Regions from separate parts of the Mesorhizobium sp. M0317 genome, predicted to be linked through region 4. Evidence: predicted binding sites of a transcription regulator. Region 4 holds the regulator's gene; each other region holds the start of a gene.
What was found. The regulator PhoB, encoded in region 4, activates phosphate uptake and scavenging genes when phosphate is short. The targets are predictions, from matches to a motif close to TGTCATNNANCTGTCAT.
Positions count from the first base shown of each region.

Region 1 (2,200 bases), on a different contig from region 4:
TTGACCCGCTCGTCGCCATCGAAATTGGCGAAAGCCCGCAAGCAATCCGGCGCCGAGACCTCGCAGCGCAGGTGCAGGAAATGGTCGGCCCGCAACCGGTCTTTCGCGACGCTGTCCTCGATCGCGCCGGCGAGCTTGCGGATGTCGTCGGAGGTAATATCCGCGTCCTCGTCCATGCCGACACGCAACGCGTCGAGGACGGTGGTGATGCCGGCGGTGGCCACCTGCGCGTCATGGGCAAGGACGGCGGCGATCGGGTTCCAGCGCACTTTCGGGCGCGGCGCATAGTGGCCTTCGAGATGGTCAGTGTGCAGCTCGACCAGGCCGGGAATGATGTAGTCGCCGCCCATGTCCTCGCCGCCCATGCTCCCGCCGATTTGGCCGGTGCCGGCGTCGATGCCGGAGATAAAACCGTCGCGCAGCACGAGCGACCCTTCGACGATCTCGTCGGCAAGCACGATGCGGGCGTTGTGGAGAACGGTTTCGGCGGTCATTTCAGGCAGTCCTTGCTTACTCGGACGAATTGTGGTCAGGCAGTTTTTCGGGCAGCCCGGCGGCCGAGCGCATGATGCGAAAGCACCATGAACGGAGCGCCCGGTTCGGTCTCGACGAACAGCGTCAGCGCATCCACCAGCACCGGTTGCCGCAGCACCTGCGCAAAGAGGCTGTCGATCGCTGCGCGCAGACGTTGGCTTTCCTGCGGCCCGGCCCGGCCGGACAGCGTCATGTGGAAACGAAAGGTCTCAAACACATAGGGATAGCCCCACTGGCAGAGATTGCGGAACTCGGCTGGCTTCAGCGAATCCGGGCTGCGCCGCTCGATCTCGGCCTCGGTGAGCGGCGCGCGAAAACGGTCGAAGCTAAGCACGACATCGTCGGCGAAACGGTTGAGCGGCGGCAGCGGGCCTTCCGGCACCAAAGCGAAGAAACCATCGATCTGGCTGACGACCAGGCGCGGGATGGTGACCGTCGGCGTTGCTTCGGCAAAGGCGTCCAGCGCCGCGCGCAGCGAGCTTTCGGTTTCGTTGGCGGCCAACCGGAAGGGCGCTTTCAGCGTCGCATGGAAACCGTAGCGCCGCGCCGATGCGGTGTGAAAGGCGACTTCGGCCGCCGACAGCTCGCCCACCGCCTCGACCGGCCTGGTGGCGGCGCCAAAGGGGTCGCGGCCCAGCCAGTTGGCGGCGAGCCGCGCCAGCGGTTCGTCCTGCCTCGGGGTGAAATAGATGGCGTAGCGCATCGAAAAAAATCCTCGTCAGCCCGCTGCCATAGGTGATTTCCATGACGGATTGACGAAGCTTATGCGGGTTTTCGAAGGCAAATCGACCCCGTGGATCGTTAGCCGACGATTTTTCGCTGCTGGACCAACAGCTTCTGGCGCAAGCGAAGGCCGATCAGGCCTTCATGAGCCATTCGTGCTCGGGCGCGTTGTGGAACTTCCACGTCCGCTTCGGCCCGGCCATGACGTTAAGGTAATAGAGGTCGTAGCCGTGGCAGGCGGCGCAGGGGTGATAGCCCTTGGGCACCAGCACAACATCGCCGTCCTCGATCGCCATGGCTTCGTCCAGCTCGCGGGCGCCGGTCTTGTCGGCGTCGGTGTAGACGCGCTGGAAGGCAAAACCCTGCGGCGGGTTGAGGCGGTGGTAGTAGGTTTCCTCAAGATAGGATTCGGCCGGCAGGTTGTCCTGATCGTGCTTGTGCGGCGGGTAGCTCGATGTGTGGCCACCGGGCGTGATGACCTCGACCACCAGCAGCGAGTCGGCGGGCTTGCCCTCGGGCAATATGTTGGTGACGTAGCGCGTGTTGGTGCCTTTGCCCCGAGTCTCCTGGCCGAGGTCGTCGGGTGCGATGACGCGAACGGGCAAGCCGCCGCCCAGGCCCGGCGCCGAGCAGACCGCGAGTTCGAGATCGGTGTCGGCGGTGACCGACCAGTCCGAACCCTCCGGAATATAGACCGACCACGGCTTGCCCTCGAAGGGCGACATGCGCTCGCCGAGCAGGCCGAGTTCCTGGCCGCCGGCCCTTGCCGTGCCCTTGCCGGTGACGAACACCAGGCAGACTTCGCGATCCTGCGTCTTGCCGGATGCGGTCTCGCCCGGCTTCAGGCGGTGCAGGTCGAAGCCGACATAGGTCCATCCGGCGCTGTTGGGCGTGACATAGGCGACGCGGCCATGGCCCTTGTCGGCTTTGACGAGCAGTTTCG
Region 1 is NZ_JAMYRV010000025.1:57,238-59,437, reverse strand. Features, by position in the region: gene NKI88_RS18390 (alpha-D-ribose 1-methylphosphonate 5-triphosphate diphosphatase) at 1-494, opposite strand, end outside; gene NKI88_RS18385 (DUF1045 domain-containing protein) at 530-1,237, opposite strand; gene iolB (5-deoxy-glucuronate isomerase) at 1,392-2,200, opposite strand, start outside.
Region 1: the regulator PhoB is predicted to act here: its motif matches at 1,279-1,295, upstream of NKI88_RS18385 (DUF1045 domain-containing protein).

Region 2 (2,200 bases), on a different contig from region 4:
CGAGCACATGGATGGATTTTTCGGTGTAGCGGCTGTCGGCGCCGAGATTCTTCGAATCCGACCAGTTGTTCAGCACCTCGTGATCGTCCCACTGGTAGAAGGTCGGGCAGATGGCGCTCAAGGCCAGAACGTTTTTGTCCATCATGTTGTATTTCCACTGGTCGCGGTACTCATCCAGCGTCTCGGCCACCTTGCGCTTGCCGTCGATCAGGACGACGTTTTTCCACTTGCCGCCGCCAGGCAGGTCTACCTCGTCCTTCATGGCGCCATCGGCATAGATGGTGTCGCCGGAATGCAGGAAGAAATCCGGCGTGTGCCTGGCGATGGTGGCGTAGGTTTTCATGCCGGTCTCATCGATTCCCCAGCCCTGGCCGGCCGTGTCGCCCGACCAGGCGAATTTTATGTCGCGCTTCGAGGCGGGTGCTGTGCGGAAACGGCCGACGATCGGTTCGGAAACGGCGTTGATATCCGACAGGTCGGCGGCAGTCATCCGGTAGAAGATATCCTGGTCGGAGGCGAGGTCGGTAAGCAGGCGCTTGACCGTGAAGTCGCTGGCCGGCGAGGTATCGAGCGGCGCCAGCCGCGTCGCATTGGCGAAGTTTTCCGTCGACGACACTTCGAACATGACGCGCGAAGGCCGGTCGGTGCGCGTCCACACCATGCCGCTCGAGGCATCGACATCGCCGGACTGGACGCCATGGGTGAAGGCCGGGCGCTGGCTGGCGCGCGAATAATAGGGCAAAGCGAGCCCCGATGCGCCGAGCAGACCGGCGGCGCTGGCAGAGGTGACGAGAGCGCGGCGGGTCAACGAGATCTTGTTCATGGCTGTCTCCTGATGGCTTCGAACGGTGCCAGCAAGCTCCAGCTTCAATGTTTCAGCCACATCTCGGGAAGATGAAACTTTGATAACAATCGACAGGTGATCTCCGCCCTTGAGGGGGGAGATGTCGCCGAAGGCGACAGAAGGGGGTCGCCTCGCTTGGAGCGCCGACCTCCTATGCGCAAGAGGCTGAGTCCGGTCGCACGGACCCCCTCTGGCCGCTTCGCGGCCATCTCCCCCCTGAGGGGGGAGATTAGTACCGCGCCTTACGCCGCTTGCGGCTCCGGATCGAACGCCGGCCTGCTCGTATTGATCAGCAGCGACAGACACGCAGCCACGATCGCCGTCATGCCGGCGATCAAGAAGGCCAGTTCGTAATTGCCCTGCAGCTCGCGCATGGTGCCGCCGAAGGCGGCGGCAGTGGCCGCACCCACCTGGTGGCCGGCGACGATCCAGCCGAACACGATCGGGCCGCTGCGGTCGCCGAACGCCTCGTTGGCGAGCCTGAGCGTCGGCGGCACGGTGGCGATCCAGTCGAGACCGTAGAGCACGGCGAAGATGATCAGGCTGGTCGCCGAGAAGCCGGAATAGGGCAGATAGATCAGCGCCAGACCGCGAATGCCGTAGTAGACGCCGAGCAGCTTGCGCGGGTCGAAACGGTCGGTGAGCCAGCCCGAGAGCGTCGTACCGATCAGGTCGAAAATACCCATCAGTGACAGCAGGCCTGCGGCCTGTACCTCGGGGATGCCCATGTCGCCGCAGAAGGAGATCAGATGCGTGCCGACCAGCCCGTTGGTGGTGAAGCCGCAGATGAAGAACGTGGCGAACAGATACCAGAAGACGCGGGTGCCGGCGGCGCGGCGTAGCGTGTTCAGCGTATGCGCCAGGAAATTGCCTTGCGATGCCGGCGATACCGGCGGCACGTCATCCGCCCCGGCGCCATAGCGCACCATGCCGATCGAAGCGGGACGCTCCGGAACCAACAGCCAGACCAGCGGCAGAAGACAGGCGGTGGCGATCGAGACGGCGGTAGCGACGGGCTGCCAGCCGCCCGACTGGGCGAGCGATGCCAGCAGCGGCAGGAACACCAACAGGCCGGTGGCGCTGGAGGCCGACATCAGCCCCATCACCAAGCCGCGATTGGTCTTGAACCAGCGGTTGACGATGGTGGCGCCGAGCACGGTGGCGACCGCGCCGGAGCCGATGCCGGAAAACACGCCCCAGGTGAGGAACAGGTGCCAGGGCTCGGTCATCAGTAGGCTGAGCGCGGTCGAGCCCGACATGATCACAAGCGAGGCAAGCAGCGTGCGGCGCAAGCCGATACGCTCCATCAATGCGGCGGCAAACGGCCCGGTCAGGCCGTAAAGGAAGATGCCGATC
Region 2 is NZ_JAMYRV010000005.1:16,253-18,452, reverse strand. Features, by position in the region: gene NKI88_RS06465 (alkaline phosphatase D family protein) at 1-823, opposite strand, end outside; gene NKI88_RS06460 (MFS transporter) at 1,087-2,200, opposite strand, start outside.
Region 2: the regulator PhoB is predicted to act here: its motif matches at 895-911, upstream of NKI88_RS06465 (alkaline phosphatase D family protein).

Region 3 (2,200 bases), on a different contig from region 4:
GAGACCGATCCGGCCAAGCGCCAGGCACTGCTGACACTGGTCATCGTCGGCGGCGGCCCGACCGGCGTGGAGCTTGCCGGCACCATTGTCGAGCTCGCGCATGAAACGCTGCGTGGCGAATTCCGCAACATCGACACGCGTGAGGCGCGTGTGGTGCTGGTCGAGGCCGGAGACAGGATCCTAGCCAATTTCGCGCCAAAGCTGTCCGACTATGCGCGCAAGGCGCTGGAGCGGCGGGGCGTCACGATCGAGCTTGGCCGCGCCGTCACGCGCCTCGATGCCGAAGGCGTCGTCTTTGGCGATACGCATCTGCCGGCGCGAACCATCCTGTGGGCCGCCGGCGTGGCGGCTTCACCCGCGGGAGAGTGGCTGGGCGCGCCGGTGGACCGGGCGGGCAGGGTAATGGTCGAGCCCGATCTGACCGTGCCGAACAGTCCTGAAATCTTCGTCATCGGCGACACCGCGCATGTCTTGCGGCCGGACGGCAAACCGGTGCCCGGCGTGGCGCCCTCGGCCAAGCAGGAGGGCAAGCATGTTGCCGCGACGATCAGGGCGCGGCTGGCCGGCGATAGCGCGCCGCGCCCTTTCCGCTACAAACATGCCGGCGACCTGGCGACGATCGGCAAGTGGGCAGCCGCGATCGATTTCAGCTCGATCAAGCTCACGGGATGGCTTGCCTGGTGGCTGTGGGGCGTGGCGCATATCTACTTCCTGATCGGTTTTCGCAACCGGCTCTCGGTGTCGCTTAGCTGGCTATGGATCTATTTCACCGGCCAGCGCAGCGCGCGGCTGATCACCCAGGGCGATGATAACAAGGGCTGAGGTTCTCAACCGCGGCCAAGGATATTCATCCAGCCGTCACCTTTAGCTGATCGACTGACTTCCCGATGGACATGGCCGGTTTTCGGCGCGAAGCTTCCGCTCGGGGCTGGGATCTTGTCACGTCGCTGGGAAGGAAAACCAATGCCGCATCTCAATTACCCCGTCTCCCGCCGTAGTTTTCTTGCCGGTACGGCCGCCAGCGGGGCGCTGATCATGCTCCATCCGTTTTCCGCCCGCGCGCAGGCCAATCAGGCGCATCTGAGGATCATGGAGACCACCGACATCCATGTGAATGTGCTGCCTTACGACTACTACGCAGACAAAGCCAACGACACGATGGGCCTGTCGCGGACGGCCTCACTGATCGCGGCGGTGCGCAAGGAAGCCATCAATGCGATGCTGATCGACAATGGCGATCTTTTGCAGGGCAATCCGATGGGCGATTACATCGCCTATGAGAAGGGCCTCAAGGACGGCGATCTGCATCCGATCACGAAGGGCATGAACCTGCTGGGCTATGAATGCTCGACGCTCGGCAATCACGAGTTCAATTACGGCCTGTCGTTCCTCGACAAGGTGCTGGCCGGAGCCAATTTCCCCTTCGTCTGTGCCAATCTGATCCGCGGCACCGAGCTTGCCGCCAACCCGCGCGACGACAAGCTCTACCTCAAGCCCTATGTCATCCTCGACAAGAAGATCAAGGACGGGTCGGGCGCCGAGCAGCCGATCAAGATCGGCATCATCGGCTTCGTGCCGCCGCAGATCATGGTCTGGGACCTGAAGAACCTGAAAGGCAATGTCAGGACGCGCGACATCGTCGAGGCGGCCAGGGCATGGGTGCCGCAGATCAAGGAGGAGGGCGCCGACATCGTCATCGCGCTCTCGCATTCCGGCATCGATATCAAGCAGGGCGACGGCATGGAGAACGCCTCCTTCTTCGTCGCCGGCGTCGAAGGCATCGATGCGGTGTTCACCGGCCATCAGCATCTCGTCTTCCCCGGCAAGAAGGATTTTCAGGCGCTCGAAGGCGTCGACACCGAGAAAGGCACGCTGCAGGGCAAGCCCGCCGTGATGGGCGGTTTCTGGGGCTCGCATATGGGACTGATCGATCTGCTTCTGGAACGGGACGGATCGAAATGGCGCGTAGCCTCGGCCACATCTGAGGCAAGGCCGATCTACGAGCGCGTCGACAAGGCAAACAAGCCGACGGTGGCGGACGACCAGCGCGTCGTCGATGCGCTGAAGGCGGACCATGAGGCGACACTTGCCTATGTCCGCCGACCGGTCGGCAAGACCTCGGCGCCGCTCTATTCCTATTTCGCGCTGATCGCCGACGATCCGTCGGTGCAGATCATCAACCAGGCGCAGAGCTGGTACC
Region 3 is NZ_JAMYRV010000008.1:2,388-4,587, forward strand. Features, by position in the region: gene NKI88_RS08785 (NAD(P)/FAD-dependent oxidoreductase) at 1-822, shown strand, start outside; gene NKI88_RS08790 (bifunctional 2',3'-cyclic-nucleotide 2'-phosphodiesterase/3'-nucleotidase) at 964-2,200, shown strand, end outside.
Region 3: the regulator PhoB is predicted to act here: its motif matches at 846-862, upstream of NKI88_RS08790 (bifunctional 2',3'-cyclic-nucleotide 2'-phosphodiesterase/3'-nucleotidase).

Region 4 (2,200 bases):
GACGACAAGCGCACCCAGGACTACATTACCGGCCGCTTCGGCTGAGCCGTCCGGCGGGTGAATTTTCAGGCACGAGGACCAAGATCATGGGTGAACATACCGTCGCCTCCTTCGATGAAGAGCTCGGGCAGATCAGTAAGCTGATCCGCGACATGGGCGATCTGGCCGGCTCGATGGTCAGCGGCTCGACCAAGGCGCTGCTCAATTCGGACAATGCGCTGGCACAGCGTGTCGTGTCCGACGACGCCATCATGGATGCGCGCCAGCGCGAACTGGACGACCGCGCTATCACGCTGATCGCCAAGCGTCAGCCGATGGCCAACGATCTGCGCGCCGTGGTCGGCTCGATCCGCATGGCGGGCGACCTCGAGCGCATCGGCGACCTCGCCAAGAACATCGCCAAACGCGTCGGCACCGTGGGCTTGAGCGTCACGCCGCGCGACCTCTCGCACTCCATCGATGCCATGGCGCAACTGGTGCTGATCCAGGTGCAAGGCGTCGTCGAGGAATATGCCGCCACCGATGCGGCAGCTCTTGCAAAACTCAGGAATGACGACGAGCGCATCGACGTCAAATACACGTCCGTGTTTCGTGAGCTCTTGACCTACATGATGGAAGACCCTCGCAACATCACCGCCTGCACGCATCTCTTGTTCTGCGCCAAGAATCTTGAGCGCATCGGCGATCATGTCACCAACATCGCCGAAAATGCGTATTATGTGCTGACCGGCCAGCAATTGCCCGCCAATCGTCCGAAGCAGGACGAGACGGCGATGGCCACGCCGGCCTGATGAGGGTGAACTGCCTATGATCGCGCCACGCATCATGGTCGTGGAGGACGAGGAGCCGCTGGGCGTGCTCCTCCGCTACAACCTCGAATCCGAAGGCTATCAGGTCGAGGTGGTGACACGCGGCGACGAGGCCGAGATCCGCCTGCAGGAAAACGTGCCCGATCTCCTGGTGCTCGACTGGATGGTGCCCGCTGTTTCCGGCATCGAGCTCTGCCGGCGGCTTAGAGTGCGGCCCGAAACCGAGCGGCTGCCGATCATCATGCTGACCGCGCGCGGTGAGGAAAGCGATCGCGTGCGCGGCCTGTCCACCGGCGCCGACGACTATCTGGTCAAGCCATTCTCGACGCCGGAGTTCATGGCGCGCGTGAAGGCGCTGCTGCGCCGCGCCAAGCCGGAAGTGCTGTCCAGCGTGCTCAAGGTCGGCGACATCGTGCTCGACCGCGAGTCGCACCGTGTCTACCGCAAGAAGAGCGAGATCAGGCTCGGACCGACCGAGTTCCGGCTGCTCGAATTCATGATGCGCCATCCCGGCCGCGTGTTCTCGCGCAGCCAACTGCTCGACAATGTCTGGGGCGAGACGATCTATATCGACGAGCGAACCGTCGACGTCCATGTCGGGCGCTTACGCAAAGCGGTCAACAACGGCCGCATGCCGGATGTCATCCGTACCATTCGCGGCGCCGGCTACGCGATCAGGGAAGACTAGGATGCTGCGCGTCGCGCCGTTGCCGGCCATTCAGGCGAAATGCTTGCCGGATTTGGCCTGAATGCCCGGCGCGAAAATCTCCTGATCGACGAAGCCGAGCGCGCGCATGGCACAGCCTTCGCGGATCAGCGGCAGCTCGTTGGGCTCGGTGTCGAAGGAGATCGATTTCGAGTGCTGGCCGCCGGCGGTCTGGGCGATCGCTTCGCGCAATGCCGGTTCGATCAAGTCGAAGGCGGCGGCGCTGACGCCTACCATGGCGACGGGTGCCGGATCGATCAGCGCAAACAGGCTGCCGAGGCCGAAGCCGAGCGCCTCGCCGGCCTTGCAATAGGCTTCGCGCTCCGGGCCGTCGGTTTCGCGGGCGCGCGCGGCGAGTGCGCGCATATCAGCGTCGCCGATATCGACCGGCTCGGCATCCTCGCCCATCATTTTGGCGCTGCGCCAGATGGCGTAGTTTCCGGCATAGGCTTCCACGCAGCCGCGCCGCCCGCAGCGGCAGAGCGCGCCGCCCGGACGGTGGATCATGTGGCCGAACTCGCCGCCCGAGGAATGGGTGCCGGTGAACAGTTCGCCTTTCAGCACCAGGCCCATGCCGATGCCGTGCGATAAGAGGATGGCGATAAAATTGTCGCGGTAGCGCTCGGGCTGGCGCCATTGCAGGGCCACCGCCATCATATTGCAGTCGTTCTCCATGGTGGCAGGA
Region 4 is NZ_JAMYRV010000030.1:78,771-80,970, forward strand. Features, by position in the region: gene pstB (phosphate ABC transporter ATP-binding protein PstB) at 1-45, shown strand, start outside; gene phoU (phosphate signaling complex protein PhoU) at 87-791, shown strand; gene phoB (phosphate regulon transcriptional regulator PhoB) at 808-1,497, shown strand; gene NKI88_RS20570 (ROK family transcriptional regulator) at 1,528-2,200, opposite strand, start outside.